Linked DNA regions of Rhodopseudomonas palustris. The protein of the gene in region 2 interacts with the protein of the main gene of each other region in a pairwise test. Links are inferred from orthologs where the notes say so. Each region holds a gene or a part of one and is shown on either strand. Other genes may lie near its edges.

Region 1 (8,297 bases), 1.2 Mb from region 2 along the record:
TCTTCGTCGGCGACGAGCGCCGCTACGGCGCGGTGCCGGGCATCGGCGACAAGCGCAAGTAAGCGAGGACCAACATGACCGACGTGCTCGACATCGATCATCTGCGGCAATGGATCGGCCGCAGCGAACAGGCCACTGACTTCGTCACCCCGCAACTCGTGAAGGGCCTGCGCGCGACGCTGTTCCTCGACATCGGCAAACCGCAAGCCGGCGACGCTGCCCCCTTCACCGTGCATTGGTGCCTCGGCCAGCCGGTTTACCCGATGGACCAGCTCGGCCCGGACGGCCACCCGACCCGCGGCGGCTTCCTGCCGCCGGTGCCGCTGCCGCGGCGGATGTGGGCGGGCGGCGAACTGCAGTTCGTCGACGCGCTCAAGGTCGGCGACGAAGTGACCCGAACCTCCACGATCGGCGACGTGACGATCAAGCAGGGCTCGACCGGCACGCTGTGCTTCGTCACCGTCAATCACGAGATCACCACGCCCCGCGGCGTGGCGATCCGCGACCGCCAGGACATCGTGTATCGCGATGTCCCGCCGCCCTCGTCCGCCCCCGCAGCGCCGGCCAAGCTCGCGGCTGCGCCGCCGGCCGCCAAGCATCGCGAAAGCCACCTCGCCGATCCGGTGCTGCTGTTCCGTTATTCGGCGCTGACCTTCAACGGCCACCGCATTCACTACGACCGCGACTATGTCACCAAGGTCGAGGGCTATCCGGGCCTGATCGTGCACGGCCCGATGCAGGCCGCACTGCTGGTCGAATTCGCCGCCAAGCTCAAAGGCAGCGTGCCGAAGACCTTCAGCTATCGCGGCGTCCAGCCGCTGTTCGACGGCGCCGACTTCAGCGTCAACGCCAACGAGACCGCAGCCGGCCTCGAACTGTGGACCGCGAACGTCGACGGCGTGCCGACGATGAAGGCCACGGCGAGCTGGTAAAGCGCCACGTGTTAACCTCTCCCCGCACGCGGGGAGAGGTCGACCGGCGTAGCCGGTCGGGTGAGGGGGCACCTCCTCTCAGCCGAGCCTCAGTGCTCTTGGCCGCCCCTCACCCCAACCCTCTCCCCGCAAGCGCGGGGCGAGGGAGTGCGCTGCGGCCGTTGAACGGCTTCGGGCCACACGCACACTCGTGTTGACTCCCCTCGCCGCCTGCGGATTTGATCGGTGCAAACAATAACACCGGCGTCCGCCGCCCGAGGAAATCGCCTTTGCCCGCGAAGAAGTCCAAGCAGCCGAACGCTGCTGTCACGACCGTTAAATCCGCCACGCTCGACCTGCTGCGCGCCTTCAAGATCGACAAGGTGTTCGGCAATCCCGGCTCGACCGAGCTTCCGTTCCTCAGCGACTGGCCGGACGATATCGACTACGTGCTGGCGCTGCAGGAAGCTTCGGCGGTGGCGATGGCGGATGGCTACGCGCAGGCGACGCGCAACGCCGGCTTCGTCAATCTGCATTCGGCCGCCGGCGTCGGCAATGCGCTCGGCAACATCTACAGCGCGTTCAAGAACCAGACGCCGCTGGTAATCACCGCCGGGCAGCAAGCCCGCAGCCTGCTGCCGCTGCAGGCATTCCTGGGCGCCGAGCGCGCCTCCGAGTTTCCACGGCCTTATGTGAAGTACAGCGTCGAGCCGGCGCGCGCCGAGGACGTGCCCGCCGCGATCGCCCGTGCCTACTACGTCGCGATGCAGCCGCCGTGCGGGCCGACCTTCGTGTCGGTACCGATCGACGATTGGGTGCGGCCGGCGGCGCCGGTGCCGCCGCGCACGATCACCCGCGAGATCGGCCCGGACCGCACAGCGATGCAGGCGGTCGCCGACGCGCTGGCCAAAGCCAAGAAGCCGGCGCTGGTGGTCGGGCCCGCGGTCGATCGCGCCGCCGCGGTCGGTCCGATGGTGCAGCTCGCTGAGCGGGCCAAGGCGCCGGTGTGGGTCTCGCCCTTTTCGGCGCGCTGCAGTTTCCCTGAACGGCATCCGCTGTTCGCCGGCTTCCTGCCCGCCTCGCCGGGACAACTCTCCGAAACGCTCGGCGCCTACGACGTGATCGTGGTGATCGGCTCGCCGGTGTTCACCTTTCATGTCGAAGGCCACGCCGCGATCTTCGACGGAAGCTCGCAGCTGTTCCAGATCACCGACGATGCCGAAGCCGCATCCGTGACGCCGCTCGGCACCAGCATCATCGCGACGATGACCCCTGCCCTGACGCTGCTGCTGGAGTTGCTGCCGGAAACCAAGCGTGCCGCACCGCCGGCCCGCGCGGTGCCACCAGCACCCCGGCCAGCCGAGCCGATGCCGGTGGAGTATCTGCTGCACACCCTCCGCGCCGCGATGCCGGAGAGCGCCATGTTGGTCGAGGAAGCGCCGTCGCATCGCCCGGCGATGCAGAAATACATGCCGATGCCGGGCCAGGACAGTTTCGCCACGATGGCGAGCGGCGGCTTGGGCTGGTCGCTGCCGGCCTCGGTCGGTTTCGCGCTGGCGCATCCGAACCGCCGCACCGTCTGCCTGATCGGCGACGGCTCGGCGATGTACTCGATCCAGGCGCTGTGGACGGCCGCGCAGCGCAAGCTGCCGCTGACCGTGGTGGTGCTGAATAACGGCGGCTACGGCGCGATGCGCTCGTTCAGCCAGGTGATGCAGGTGCGGAACGTGCCCGGTCTGGAGCTGCCCGGGATCGACTTCACCACTCTGGCGCAATCGCTCGGCTGCGATGCGGTGCGGGTGACGCGCAGCGAGGAGCTGGCGCCGGCGCTGACGCGCGCCCTTGCAGGGGACGGCGTCAGCCTGGTCGAGGCGATGCTCGATACGTCGGTGCCGATGCTCTACGCGCGCAACGGCTGACGCTGCGTCATCAGTTGTCCAGCGCCTCGTAAACCAGCTTCTTCAGCTCGCGCTGGATCGGCTGGCGATGCGACGGGGTCTGCTCCATCAGCACGAAGAACATGTCGAGCTTCGGATCGACCACGAAGTAGCAGCCCGAGGCGCCGTCCCACTTCAGTTCGCCGAGCGAGCCGGGCGGCGGCGGCTTGGCGTTGCCGGCGTCGGTGCGGACGCCGAGGCCGTAGCCGTAGCCAAAGCCGTCACCCGGGAAATAGAAGTAGTCGCGCTCGACGCCGGAGTTCGGAGCGATGTGGTCGGTGGTCATGTCCTTGAACACGGCTTCGCTGAGATAGCGCTTGCCGTCGAGCTCGCCCTTGTTGTGGAGCATGCGGACGAAGCGGATCACGTCAGACGGCGTCGAAGTCAGGCCGCCGCCGCCGGATTCCCACTTCTTGACGATGTCCGGCCGGCTCGGTCGCCCGACCCGGAAATCGGCGTCGTTCGGCATCGGCTGCGCCATCCGCGCCTTCTGTTCATCGGTGACCAGATAATAGCGGGTGTCCTTCATCCCGAGCGGATCGAACAGCCGCTCCTTCTGGTATTCGTAGAACGACTTGCCGGAGGCGACCTCGATCACCCGGCCGAGCACCTCGTAGGAATTGCCGTAGTCCCACAGCGTGCCGGGCTGCTCCTGCAGCGGCAACTTGGCGATCCGCTCAGCGAACTCGGCATTGCTCGGATCGCCATCATAGATCTTGGCCGCCGCGATGGTCTTGCGCACCAAGCTGTCGCCATAGAAACCGTAGGTGATGCCCGAGGTGTGCAGCAACAGATCGCTGACCAGGATCGGCCGCTTCGGCGCGACGAAATCGAGATACTTCTCGCCGTCCTCGCGCTTCTTCTCGACACCGACCTTGGTGTCGGCGAACGCCGGGATGTATTTCGAGACCGGATCGTCGAGCTTGATCTTGCCGTCGTCGACCAGCGTCATCACCGCGAACGCCGTGAACGGCTTGGTCAGCGACGCCAACCGGAAGATGGTGTCGTCGGTCATCGGCTCTTTGGTGGCGACGTCGCGAACGCCGAAGTACTTGTGATAGACCGGCTTGCCGTGGCGCTCGATATACACAATCGCACCGGGGATTTTGCCCTCGGCGATGATCTTGTTGAAGAACTCGTCGATCCGTTCGAGCTTCTTGTCGGAGAACTGCACGCTCGGCGGCAGGTCGAAGGTGGTCTCGGCGATCGCCGGGCTCGCGGCCATTGCGGCCAGCGCTCCTGCCATCAACCATCGCGTAGCGCGACGCAGCATTCTCGTATCCTCCTGAGTTCTTTTTCGTAGATGTGATGGTAGCGGCGCTTGGAACGGTTTCAAGGGGCCGCATCCGCAAGCGCGGCCCGGTGCAACTCGGCACTCGCGGGCGAGAAGCAACAGAACACCGCTCGGGTGACCGAAGTGGCGGAGCGCAGCGCATCGAGGGTGGTTCGAACCGCAATCGGCGCCGCGCGTTCAGGCGGGAAACCGTAAACACCGGTCGAGATCGCCGAGAACGCGATCGAGGTCAGCGCATGCTCGTTCGCGAGCTGCAGGGCGCGGGCATAGCAGGAGGCGAGCGCGGCGTCTTCGCCATGGCCGCCGCCGTGCCAAATCGGGCCGACGGCGTGGATCACATGGCGCGCGGGCAAACGGTAGCCGCGGGTAATCTTAGCATCGCCGGTTTCGCAGCCGCCCAGCGTTTCACACTCGGCGAGCAGCTCAGGACCGGCTGCACGATGGATCGCGCCATCGACGCCGCCGCCGCCAAGCAAAGACGAATTGGCGGCGTTGACGATCGCGTCGACGGCCAGCGTGGTGATGTCGGCGACGACGACCTCGCAAGTCGCCGCGCCGATCTGGCGGGAGAAGGGGCTCAGGCGGCGGCCTTGATGCCCTTGTCGGTGAACAGCTTCTGCAGTTCGCCGGCCTGGAACATTTCGCGCACGATGTCGCAGCCGCCGACGAATTCGCCCTTCACGTACAGCTGCGGAATGGTCGGCCAGTTCGAATAGACCTTGATACCGTCGCGCAGCTCGGCGTTCTCGAGCACGTTGTGGCCCTTATACGGAACGCCGATGTGATCGAGGATCTGCACCACCTGACCGGAGAAGCCACACTGCGGAAACTGCGGCGTGCCCTTCATGAACAGCACGACGTCGTTGGCCTTCACTTCGTTGTCGATGAATTGCTCGATGCTCATGGCGAATCCTTTTGCGGCGCGGCCAGCTGACCACCAGCGGCCGGGTCGAACGGTCATATATGTATCCTGAAACCTCCGGATAGCCCAAGTCAAAACCGATTGAGCCCGGCTGTCGCGTTGACTTCGCTGCCCTTTTTCGGCGCCCCCGTACCGAGTCCGAGGACCGGCCCCACGGTGGGTAAAATCCTCGCCGGTACGCCGCCGACCTTACATCCGGGTCGCCAGCCCCTATTTGATCCTCTGGAACTCATTCCCAACAGCAGCGTTTTTCCACCAAACCGGAGATGCTCGTGACGATTTTGTCCTCCGCCGCAAGCGCTGCAGTCGAATCTTCCACATCGTCCGTCTCCGCCCGCGATTTGGCCGCCCAGCTCGCCACCGCCTATCGGGCGGTGCGCGACGAGACCGAGCGCCGCGCGGCGCCGCTGTCGCCGGAAGATCAGGTGGTGCAGTCGATGCCGGACGCCAGCCCGGCGAAGTGGCACCGCGCCCACACCACCTGGTTCTTCGAGCAGTTCCTGCTCGGCCCGCATTGTCCGGGCTATCAGGTGTTCGACCCGGACTACGCTTTCCTGTTCAATTCCTATTACGTCTCGGCCGGGCCACGGCACACTCGCGCCGCGCGCGGCCTGCTCACCCGCCCCGGCGTCGCCGAGATTGCGGCCTATCGCCGCCACGTCGATGAAGCGATGCTGAACTGGTTCGCCGCCGCCGATGCTGCGAAGCTCGGGGAGGTCGCGCCGCTGATCGAGGTCGGGCTCAATCACGAGCAGCAGCACCAGGAATTGCTGCTCACCGATATCCTCCATGCCTTTGCGCAAAATCCGATCCCGCCGGCTTACGATCCGGCGTGGCGGCTGCCGACAACGGACCATCACGGTGAGGACTGGGTGACGCTGCCGGAGGGCATCCACCCGATCGGTCATGCCGGCGACAGCTTTCATTTCGACAACGAAAAACCGGTGCACCGCGCGCTGGTGGGACCGGTCAGGCTGGCCCGGCACCTCGTCACCAATGCCGAGTGGCTGCAGTTCATGGCCGAGGGCGGCTATCGCACCGCCACGCTGTGGCTGATGGACGGCTTCGCCTGCGCCGAACGTGAAGGCTGGGAGGCGCCCGGCCACTGGCGGCAGGTGGACGGCGAATGGAAGATCATGACGCTCGGCGGCCTGCAGAGCATCGATCCCGACGCCCCCGTCTGCCACGTCAGCTACTACGAAGCCGACGCCTTCGCCCGCTGGGCCGACAAGCATCTGCCGACCGAAATGGAATGGGAGGTCGCGGCGCGCGCCGGTCAGCTTCCCGATGCCTTTGGCGCCGTCTGGCAATGGACCCGCAGCGCCTATGCGCCCTACCCCGGCTACAAGGCGATCGACGGCGCGCTCGGCGAATACAACGGCAAGTTCATGGTCAATCAGCTGGTGCTGCGCGGCTCGTCCTGCGCAACGCCTGAAGGCCACAGCCGCGTCACCTATCGCAATTTCTTCTATCCGCATCACCGCTGGCAGTTCACCGGACTGCGGCTCGCCGATTACGGCGCCTGATTTGAACATCTAAACGCGCCACGCGCGCGGCCCGGAGGATCGCCTATGAACGTGCACGTCGCTGTGCAGACGCAAGCGCATCGGCTCGATTCCAACACGGCTGCGTTTGCGCGCGATGTATTGGATGGGCTGACGAAGCCGCAGAAGGAGCTGTCGCCGAAGTACTTCTACGACGACACCGGCTCGGAACTGTTCGTCGAGATCACCCGCCTGCCGGAATACTATCCGACCCGCACCGAGCTCGGCATTTTGCGGGACCGCGCCGCCGAGATCGCGGCACTCATTCCACCAGACGCGGCGATCGTCGAATTCGGCGCAGGCGCCACCACCAAGATCCGCCTGTTGCTCGCGGCCCACCAGGTCGCGGCCTATGTGCCGGTGGATATTTCGGGCGACTTCATCATCATGCAGGCCGAAGCGCTTCAGCGGGATTTCCCGCAGCTCGCGGTGCATCCCCTCGCCGCCGATTTCACCAAGCCGTTCGCGCTGCCGCCTGCGGTACGCGACCTGCCCAAGGTCGGGTTCTTCCCGGGATCGACGATCGGCAACTTCGAACCGCAGGAGGCGCGTCGATTTCTGGAGAGCGCCCGCGATATTCTCGGCCGCGGCGCCCGGATGATCATCGGCGTCGACCTGGAGAAGGACGAAAATGTCCTGGTGCCGGCCTATGACGATGCCGCCGGCGTGACCGCCAAATTCAACCTCAACCTGCTGATCCGGATCAACCGCGAGCTCGGCGCGGATTTCGATCTGTCCGCGTTTGCGCACCGAGCAATCTACAACCGCGATCAGCACCGGATTGAAATGCACTTGGTCAGCTTGCGCGACCAGAGCGTGCATCTGTTCGGCGAACGCATCGGCTTCCGCGCCGGCGAGAGCATTCACACCGAGAACAGCTACAAATACAGCCTGGAGCGGTTTCGCGCGCTGGCGCAGCAGGCCGGCTGGACTCCGGCGCGGTGCTGGACCGATGCGGACGCAATGTTCTCAGTACATGCGATCGAGACCAACGGTTCTCGGGTGTAACTCGCGGCAAGGCCGCGCACGACCCGAGAATGGATTTGAAGGCCGACAGGTTGCGGTCGATCTGACCGCCCCCATATTGAGTTAGTAACTCGTCTTTGACGCACGGGATGCGGGCGCGCAGTTGCGCCCGTTGGTGGACGGCGGCCACACTGGCCGATCTGTATTGACCGTGAGGGCCTACCCAGTCGTCAGGCTCATGCATCGTCGGCGACATCACTGGTGGTCGGGCGGCCGAACGAGATCGGCACACCCCGGTATCGACTGCAATCGCCATTCTCGTTCACATCCAGTCACGGTGGCGCACGCACGCGCACCTTGTCCCCTTTCATCACGTGCGATCGCAGGACCTCTTCGCCATGCCCTCGAACATGCCCCATGACGCAGAGGCCCCGGCCTCAGACGCGCGGCTTTGGACTCGCATTCTGGCCGAATACGGCACGCCAAGCCGGTCGCGCAGCATCGCCGAGCTGACGATCACCGCCTTGCCGCTGGTGGCGCTGTGGAGTGCGGCCTGGTTCGTGTACTCGATGGGACACGCCTGGGCGTCGTTGCTGATCGCTATTCCGGCGGCCGGGTTTCTGCTCCGCCTGTTCATGATCCAGCACGACTGCGGCCACGGCGCCTTCTTCAGCAAGCGACAAGCGAACGATTGGGTTGGCCGGGTGATCGGCGTGATCACGT
Region 2 (8,431 bases):
TCTGAGCAACGTTCTGATCGCGGTCCTGCTGCTGATCGCCAACGCCTTCTACGTCGCGGCGGAGTTCGCGCTGGTACGCAGCCGCGGCTTCCGCATCAAGGCAATGGTCGAGAAGCAGCGGTTCGGCGCCGAACTGGTGCAGCACATCCTCGGCAACGTCGAAGCGTATCTGGCCTGCTGCCAACTCGGCATCACCATGGCGTCGCTCGGACTCGGCTGGGTCGGCGAGCCGACTGTCTCGGCGCTGCTCGCGCCGGTGCTGCAGCCGATGGGCCTGTCGGAATCGGCACAGCACTTCATCGCGTTTCTCGGCGGCTTCCTGTTCTTCTCGTCGCTGCACATCGTGATCGGCGAACAGGTGCCGAAAACGCTGGCGATCCGCCAGCCGGAGCCGGTGTCGCAGTGGATCGCCTATCCGCTGCACATCTCGTTCATCCTGCTGTATCCGCTGAATTGGCTGCTGAACCAGGCCTCGCGCGGTGTGTTGAAGCTGCTCGGCGTCGAAGAAAACTCCGAGCACGAGATCCTCACCGACGTCGAAATCGAAGGGCTGGTCGGCGAATCCGCCGAGCACGGCAAGATCGAAAGCGGCGAGGCGGAGTACATCCAAAACGTGTTCCGGTTCGGCGAACTGGTGGTGTCGGATGTGATGGTGCACCGGACCGCGATGGTCACCGTCAATGCCGACCAGCCCAGCGAACAATTGGTGAAAGAAGTTCTGGCGACTGAGTACACCCGCGTGCCGCTGTGGCGCGACAAGCCGGAGAACATCGTCGGCGTGCTGCACGCCAAGGATTTGCTGCGCGCGCTACGCGCTGCTGACGGCGACGCGTCCAAACTCGACATCGGCAAGATCGCGCTGCAGCCGTGGTTCGTTCCGGAGATGCGTCCGGTGTCGGAACAGCTCAAAGCGTTCCGCACCCGCAAGACTCACTTCGCGCTGGTGGTCGACGAGTACGGCGAAGTCGAAGGCATGGTGACGCTCGAGGACATCCTTGAGGAAATCGTCGGCGACATCTCCGACGAGCACGACGTGGTGGTCGCCGGCGTTCGGACTCAGCCCGACGGTTCGGTGGTGGTCGACGGCTCGGTGCCGATCCGCGATCTCAACCGCGCAATGGACTGGAACCTGCCCGACGAGGAAGCCACCACAGTGGCGGGCCTGGTGATTCACGAGGCGCGCTCGATTCCGGACCGCGGCCAGAACTTCACCTTCCACGGCTTCCGCTTCCGCGTTCTGCGCCGCGAGCGCAACCGCATCACCGCGCTGCGGATCTCGCCGGTGCCGCGCGACGGCGAGGCTGATCTGATCGAAAAGAAGAGCCGAAAGACGCGGGCCGGATCCGTCTAAGAAGACCCAGGCTGCACTCAGGCCTCGCCCGGCGCCTTGGCCTTGATCGCCAGCGCGTGAACGCCGCCCTTCAGTTCCGGCGCCAGCAGGTCGTTCACCATGCGATGACGATCGACCCGGCTCTTGCCCGCGAAGGCAGCCGACACGATATTCACCCGAAAATGGGTTTCGCTGCGGCCGGAATGACCGGCATGACCTTCATGTAGGTTGGACTCGTCGATGACCGCGAGGCTTTCCGGCGTGAAAGCTTCGCGCAACTTCTGCGTGATAGTGTCCTGCGTGCCCATGCGCTGATGCCCACCGTTCGGCCGTTATTCCGTCAAACCTGTCTGCGACGCAATCAACCCGGGGGCTGCTTGGAATGTCAAGACTTGAAGCCCGAAGCGTTGCGTAGTCAAAGTCCGTCCATGCCAATCGACTCATCCAAATTCTTCGACAAGATCCGCGTCAAGCCGCGAGCCGCCGAAGCGGCGCGCGAGGCCGTGCGCGAGCAGGTGCGGATGTGCGACGCCCCGGGCTGCACCAGCCGCGCCGCACACCGCGCGCCCAAGGGCCGCGGGTACGAGAAGGATTACTGGCACTTCTGTCTCAATCACGTCCGTGAATTCAACCAGGGTTATAACTTCTTCGAAGGGATGAATCCGGATGACGTCGCCCGCTATCAGAAGGACGCGCTGACAGGTCATCGCCCGACCTGGAAGATGGGGCAGAACGGCGCCAAAAGCCGCGCCCGCAGCCCCGAGGATCTCGAAGGCGCCGCCGATCCGTTCAACGTCTTCAACGAATTCACCGGCAGCCGCCGGCGGCGTCGCGGGCCCGATCCGGCCGACGAGGCGCGCGCCGAGCCACGCAAGGTGTTCAACGCCGAACGCAAGGCGCTGCAGGTGATGGGCCTCGACAGCGACGCCACGCTCGAAGTGGTCAAGGCCAAGTACAAGGCGCTGGTGAAGCAGCATCACCCCGACGCCAACGGCGGCGACCGCTCGACCGAAGACCGCCTGATCGAGATCATCAAGGCGTACAACTATCTGAAGACGGTGGTGCGGAGCTGACCGCTCTGGGCGGCACCTGCCGGTCGCTGGCGTATAACGCTTGCGTCGTTGACCTTGATTGAAGCTAGGCCGGCGTGCCCCTCCAACGCCGATACGCCCATAGCCCCAGCAGCAGCGTTCCGGCGACGCCGGCCAGCACCGGCAGCCAGTGGTGCAGCGTCGCGTGGTTACGCTCCAGCGCGGTGGCCGCGACCACGCCAGGCAGCACGTGGGCCGGGGCCCACAGCAGGATCGCAGGCACATCGACGGCGAAGAACCGCTGCGGCGTCATCTGCAGTGCGCCCGCTGTGACCGGCACGAAGGCGCGGATCGGCGGCACGAACCGGCCGAACAACACCGCCCAGGTGCCGTAGCGCACGAAGAACGCTTCGGCCTGCGCCACAACGTCCGGATAGTTCGACAGCGGCCAGGCACTTAAAATGCTGCGCTGCGCGCGATGGCCGACCCAATACGCCGCACCATCGCCGATCAGCGCGCCGGCGATCGCCGAGGCGAGAACCCCAGCCAGACTCAATTCGCCACCGGGAATCAGAGCGCTCAGCGCCAGGATGACGGTCGATCCCGGCACCAGCGATCCCACCACCGGCACGGCTTCGAGCAGCGCCGCCATAAACAGCGCCAGATAGGCGAGGCCGGAATGCGACGCGGCGAAATGGACCAGCGAGTCGAGCAGTGAACTCAAGGCCGTGCAGGCTCCTCATCGGGATTGGTCGGCAATTGCGACAGCTTACGACTTCCGCCCTGCCGAAAAGTTGCACGCCGATTCGGCATCGCCCACCGAATCCGCAACACAGCCTTCACAAAACCGCGTCATGCTCCTATCTCAATGAAAGATCGACGGAACTTTGATCGCGCGGCGGGCTTCTGCGGATCGCGGCTCTCTGCTAGGTTCAATTCCGCACTCAACCGCATCCACCAACGAAGATCGGGTTTCGGGCGCGTCCGGGACCACGGAGGATTGATGACCGCCGCTACGACCACCGCTCCGGAGATCACTGGCTTACCCGACATGAAGGTGTCGGTCCGGCAGGTCTTCGGCATCGACAGCGACCTTGAAGTTCCGGCCTATTCCGAGGTCGACCCCCATGTGCCGGATGTTGATCCGGATTACCGTTTCGATCGCGCCACCACCCTCGCGATTCTGGCAGGCTTCGCCAAGAACCGGCGCGTGATGGTGACCGGCTTCCACGGCACCGGCAAGTCGACGCACATCGAGCAGGTCGCGGCGCGACTCAACTGGCCGTGTGTGCGCGTCAACCTCGACAGCCACATCAGCCGTATCGATCTGGTCGGCAAGGACGCCATCGTGGTCCGCGAGGGCAAGCAGGTCACCGAATTCCGCGACGGCATTCTGCCCTGGGCGCTCCAACACAACGTTGCGCTGGTGTTCGACGAATACGATGCCGGCCGCCCGGACGTGATGTTCGTGATCCAGCGTGTGCTGGAAGTCTCCGGCCGGCTGACGCTGCTCGACCAGAACAAGGTCATCAAGCCGCATCCGGCATTCCGGCTGTTCGCTACCGCCAACACCATCGGCCTCGGCGACACGTCGGGCCTGTATCACGGCACGCAGCAGATCAACCAGGGCCAGATGGACCGCTGGTCGATCGTCACCACACTGAACTATCTGCCGCACGACGAGGAAGTCGAGATCATCCTCGCCAAGGCCAAGCACTATCGCAATGCCGAAGGGCGCGACATCGTCAACAAGATGGTCCGGCTCGCGGACCTGACGCGCAACGCCTTCGCCAACGGCGATCTGTCGACCGTGATGAGCCCGCGCACGGTGATCACCTGGTCGGAAAACGCCGATATCTTCGGCGACATCGGCTTCGCGTTCCGCGTCACCTTCCTCAACAAATGCGACGAGCTGGAGCGCCCGCTGGTGGCGGAGTTCTATCAGCGCTGCTTCAATGCAGAGTTGCCGGAGAGCTCGGTCAACATCGCGATGAGCTGACGATCGTTTCACCTCTCCCCGCGCGCGGGGAGAGGTCGGCAACCGAAGCGAGCCGGGTGAGGGGCCTCTTCGCGCGACGGACGCATAACCCCCTCACCGCGACCCTCTCCTCGCTGGCGGGAAGAGGGAGAAGGCGGCGATGAGCACCACGACCAACAGCAAACTCCGCACCGGATCGAAGGAAGCGCCGACCGAGCCTTTCAAGCGCGCCGTGACCTCGTGCCTGCGCGCCATCGCCAAGGCGCCGGAGCTGGAGGTTACTTTCGCAGCCGAGCGCCCCGGCCTCGCGCCCGGCAAGGCCCGGCTCCCCGAGCCGGCGCGCAAGATGAGCAAGCGCGACGCCGCGATTGTGCGCGGTCACGCCGACTCGATCGCGCTGAAGCTCGCCTGTCACGACCCGAAAGTGCATCGCAAGCTGATGCCGGGTAATCCGCAGGCCCGCGGCGTGTTCGAAGCGGTCGAGCAGGCGCGCGTCGAAGCGCTCGGCGCGCGGCGGATGGCGGGCGTCGCCAAGAACCTCACGGCGATGCTCGACGATCATTTCCATCGCGGCAAGTTCGACGAGATCACCGACCGCGCGGATGCGCCGCTGTCGGATGCGCTGGCTATGCTGGTGCGCGAGCGGCTGACGGGTCTCGCGCCGCCCACGGCGGCCAAGAAACTGGTCGACCTGTGGCGGCCGGTGCTCGAAGACAAGCTCGGTCCGCGGCTCGATCAGCTCGAACACTTCGCCGACAACCAGGCCAAGTTCGGTGACGTGATCCACGACATGCTCGACGCACTCGAGCTTGGCGATGATCGCGACACCGAGACCGACGAAGACGAGAACCAGGACGATAAGCAGGAAGGCGAGAACGATCAGTCCGGTGCCGAGGGCGAGCCGCAGGGCGAAGCCGCGCAGGAGATGAGCGCCGAGCAGGCCGAAGCGACCAGCGACGAGGTCAGCGACAGCCAGATGGAAAGCGCCCAGGCGTCGACCTCCGACGCCTTCGACGATTCCGAACTCGGCGAGGACGAAACGCCGGGCGAAGCCACCCGTCCGCACAATCGCGGCGCCAACGAGCCGCGCGGGCCGGAGTATCACGCCTTCGCGCCGAAGTTCGACGAGATCGTCGCCGCCGAAGATTTGTGCGACCACGACGAGCTGGAACGGCTGCGCAGCTATCTGGACAAGCAGTTGGCGCATCTGCAGGGGATCGTCGCCCGCCTCGCCAACCGGCTGCAGCGCCGGCTGATGGCGCAGCAGAACCGCGCCTGGGACTTCGACCTCGAAGAAGGCATTCTCGATCCGGCGCGCCTGTCGCGCGTGGTGATCGATCCGTTCCATCCGCTGTCGTTCATGAGCGAGAAGGAAGCGACCTTCCGCGACACCGTAGTGACGCTGCTGCTCGACAATTCCGGTTCGATGCGCGGCCGCCCGATCACGGTGGCGGCGACCTGCGCCGACATTCTGGCGCGGACGCTGGAGCGTTGCGGCGTCAAGGTCGAGATCCTCGGCTTCACCACGCGCGCCTGGAAGGGCGGACAATCGCGCGAGGCCTGGCTCGCCGCCGGCAAGCCGGCCAATCCAGGCCGGCTCAACGATCTGCGACACATCATCTACAAGTCGGCGGACGCGCCGTGGCGCCGAGCTCGCAAGAATCTCGGATTGATGATGCGCGAGGGTCTGCTCAAGGAGAACATCGACGGCGAGGCGCTGGACTGGGCGCATAAGCGCCTGCTCGGCCGCCCCGAGCAGCGCAAGATCCTGATGATGATCTCGGACGGCGCCCCGGTCGACGACTCGACGCTGTCGGTCAATCCCGGCAACTACCTCGAACGGCACCTGCGCCACATCATCGAGGAGATCGAGACCCGCTCGCCGGTGGAGCTGATCGCGATCGGCATCGGCCACGACGTGACGCGCTACTATCGCCGCGCCGTGACCATCGTCGACGCCGAAGAGCTCGGCGGCGCCATCACCGAGAAGCTCGCCGAGCTGTTCAGCGAAACCGCCACCCCGGCCGCGACGCCGGGCCCGCGACGCCGCCGTCTGCATTCGTGAGCGCTCTTGGGCTGAGATGAGCCGATGAACGCTCCGCGGGGCGAGGCTGGGAAGCAGAGCGACCACACGGCGACAGACGACGGTTGCGCGGCTGCTGCCGCACAGGACTTCGCCACGACGACGCGTCGCCATTTGCTTGCGAGCGGCCTGTCGCTTGGCGGCGCCGCCACCTTGGCCGGTTTCGTGCCGACCCTGGCGTTGGCGCAGACCAAGCCTGTCGAAGCCGACGAGCTGACACCGCCGGCGCCGCGTTCGATCGAGGTGCGGGCTCGCCAGATTGACCATTTCGATCTGCGCGATCGGGCCCATCGCCAGTTCGGTGCGCTACAGTTTCGCAGCGGCCTGATCCTCACATCCGGCTTCCGCGGCTTCGGCGGGCTATCCGCGCTGCGGCTCGATCCCCGCGGCGAGCGGTTCGTCGCGATCAGCGACAAGGCCACCTGGTTCACCGGCCGCATCGTCTATGACGGAACGGCGCTGAGCGGTCTTGCCGACGTCGAAGCAGCGCCGTTGCTCGGCCCCGACGGCATGCCGCTGCGCTCACGTAAGTGGTACGATAGCGAGTCGCTCGCTTTCGACGGCGGCACGGCCTATGTGGGCTTCGAGCGCGTCAACCAGATCGTCAAATTCGACTACGGGCGCGACGGCATCCGCGCGCGTGGCCAGCCGATCGCGGTGCCCCCGGCGCTGCGCAAGCTACCGAACAACAAGGGCATCGAATCGCTGGTGATGGTGCCGAAGCCGCACCCGCTGGCCGGCACGCTGATCGCGCTGTCCGAGCGCGGCCTCGATGCCGAGCGCAACACCATCGGCTTCCTGATTGGCGGCAAGTCTCCCGGGCAGTTCTCGGTCCGCCGCACTGAGAACTACGACATTGCCGACGCCGCGCTGCTGCCTGGCGGGGAGCTGTTGATCCTGGAGCGCAAGTTCTCCTGGTTCGAGGGCGTGCACATCCGCATCCGGCGGATTGCGCTGAGCACGATCGTTCCGGGCGCGACCGTGGACGGCCCGTCGATCTTCGAGGCCGACCTCGGCAACGAGATCGACAACATGGAAGGGCTGGACGTCCATATCGACGCCGGCGGCGCGATCGTGCTGACGATGGTGTCGGACGACAATTTCTCGATGCTGCAGCGAACCCTGCTGCTGCAATTCACGCTGGAAGCCGACTAACCCGCCGATCTTTACTTCGCGGTTCAGGCCGGCCGTGCCGCTGCGGCCCTGCTCGGCTTGGCCGGCTCGGCGGCGGTGGTGGTGGTGGTGGTGGTGGTGGTCGATCGCGCCGCCTCGACCTCCTGGCTGGCCGCAAGTGCCCGGCGGATCATCCGGGCCAGATCGCTGCGCCGATACGGCTTCGACAGCAGGAGGACATCGGAATCAATCCGGTCATTGTGGATCAGCGCGTTCTCCGAATAGCCGCTGGTGTAAAGCACCCTGAGCCCCGGCCGACGCTTGATCATCTCGGCCGCGAGCTGCACGCCGTTCATCGGGCCCGGCATCACGACATCCGTGAACAACAGGTCGAATGCGGTGTCGCTCTCGCCGATCGACAGGGCTGCGGCGGCGTTGCCCACCGACAGCGTGGTGTAGCCGAGGCTCTTGAGCTGAGCGTTGACGTAGCTGCGCACCATGGCGTCGTCTTCGACCACCAGGATCGTCTCGGTGCCACCGACCGCGTTCTGCTCGATGGCCGGCGCGACCTCGGCGTCGACCTGGATCTGGGCTCGCGGCAGATACAGCCGGAACGTCGTGCCCTGCCCCTCCTCGCTGTCCAGCGTGATGTGGCCGCCGGACTGCTTGATGAAGCCGTACACCATGCTGAGGCCGAGCCCGGTGCCCTTTCCGACTTCCTTGGTGGTGAAGAACGGATCGAACACCTTGCTGCGGATCGTCTCCGGAATGCCGCAACCGGAATCGGTGATCGCAATCATCACGTAATCGCCAGGCGCCAGATCGCCGAACCGCTTGCCGAGATCCGGATCCACCACGACGTTGCTGGTCTCGATCGTGAGTTTGCCACCCTTCGG

The links.
Region 1: the proteins of HZF03_RS02530 (region 2) and grxD interact in binary tests that used the Escherichia coli proteins (3 or more experiments, as listed by UniProt). The link is inferred for Rhodopseudomonas palustris from one-to-one orthologs.

What each region holds. Positions count from the first base shown.
Region 1 is NZ_CP058907.1:1,694,186-1,702,482, reverse strand. The notes cover bases 3,384-6,191. They hold grxD (Grx4 family monothiol glutaredoxin), read right to left. Parts: upstream 5,047-6,191; coding sequence 4,720-5,046; downstream 3,384-4,719. Other genes in these bases: egtB (ergothioneine biosynthesis protein EgtB), read left to right, coding at 5,331-6,191; HZF03_RS07870 (O-acetyl-ADP-ribose deacetylase), read right to left, coding at 4,181-4,723; HZF03_RS07875 (serine hydrolase domain-containing protein), read right to left, coding at 3,384-4,121. In the rest of the region: HZF03_RS07890 (CaiB/BaiF CoA transferase family protein), read left to right, coding at 1-62; HZF03_RS07885 (HTD2 family dehydratase), read left to right, coding at 75-932; mdlC (benzoylformate decarboxylase), read left to right, coding at 1,202-2,830; more of HZF03_RS07875, read right to left, coding at 2,841-3,383; more of egtB, read left to right, coding at 6,192-6,590; egtD (L-histidine N(alpha)-methyltransferase), read left to right, coding at 6,636-7,616; HZF03_RS07850 (fatty acid desaturase), read left to right, coding at 7,973-8,297. UniProt on the Escherichia coli protein: Monothiol glutaredoxin involved in the biogenesis of iron-sulfur clusters.
Region 2 is NZ_CP058907.1:537,980-546,410, reverse strand. The notes cover bases 4-2,945. They hold HZF03_RS02530 (BolA family protein), read right to left. Parts: upstream 1,639-2,945; coding sequence 1,369-1,638; downstream 4-1,368. Other genes in these bases: HZF03_RS02520 (DedA family protein), read right to left, coding at 2,468-2,945; HZF03_RS02525 (J domain-containing protein), read left to right, coding at 1,759-2,403; HZF03_RS02535 (HlyC/CorC family transporter), read left to right, coding at 4-1,351. Also shown: more of HZF03_RS02535, read left to right, coding at 1-3; more of HZF03_RS02520, read right to left, coding at 2,946-3,085; cobaltochelatase subunit CobS, read left to right, coding at 3,365-4,360; cobaltochelatase subunit CobT, read left to right, coding at 4,500-6,404; HZF03_RS02505 (esterase-like activity of phytase family protein), read left to right, coding at 6,429-7,577; HZF03_RS02500 (PAS domain S-box protein), read right to left, coding at 7,601-8,431. UniProt on the Escherichia coli protein: Transcriptional regulator that plays an important role in general stress response. Has many effects on cell morphology, cell growth and cell division. Acts by regulating the transcription of many genes, including dacA (PBP-5), dacC (PBP-6), ampC and mreB.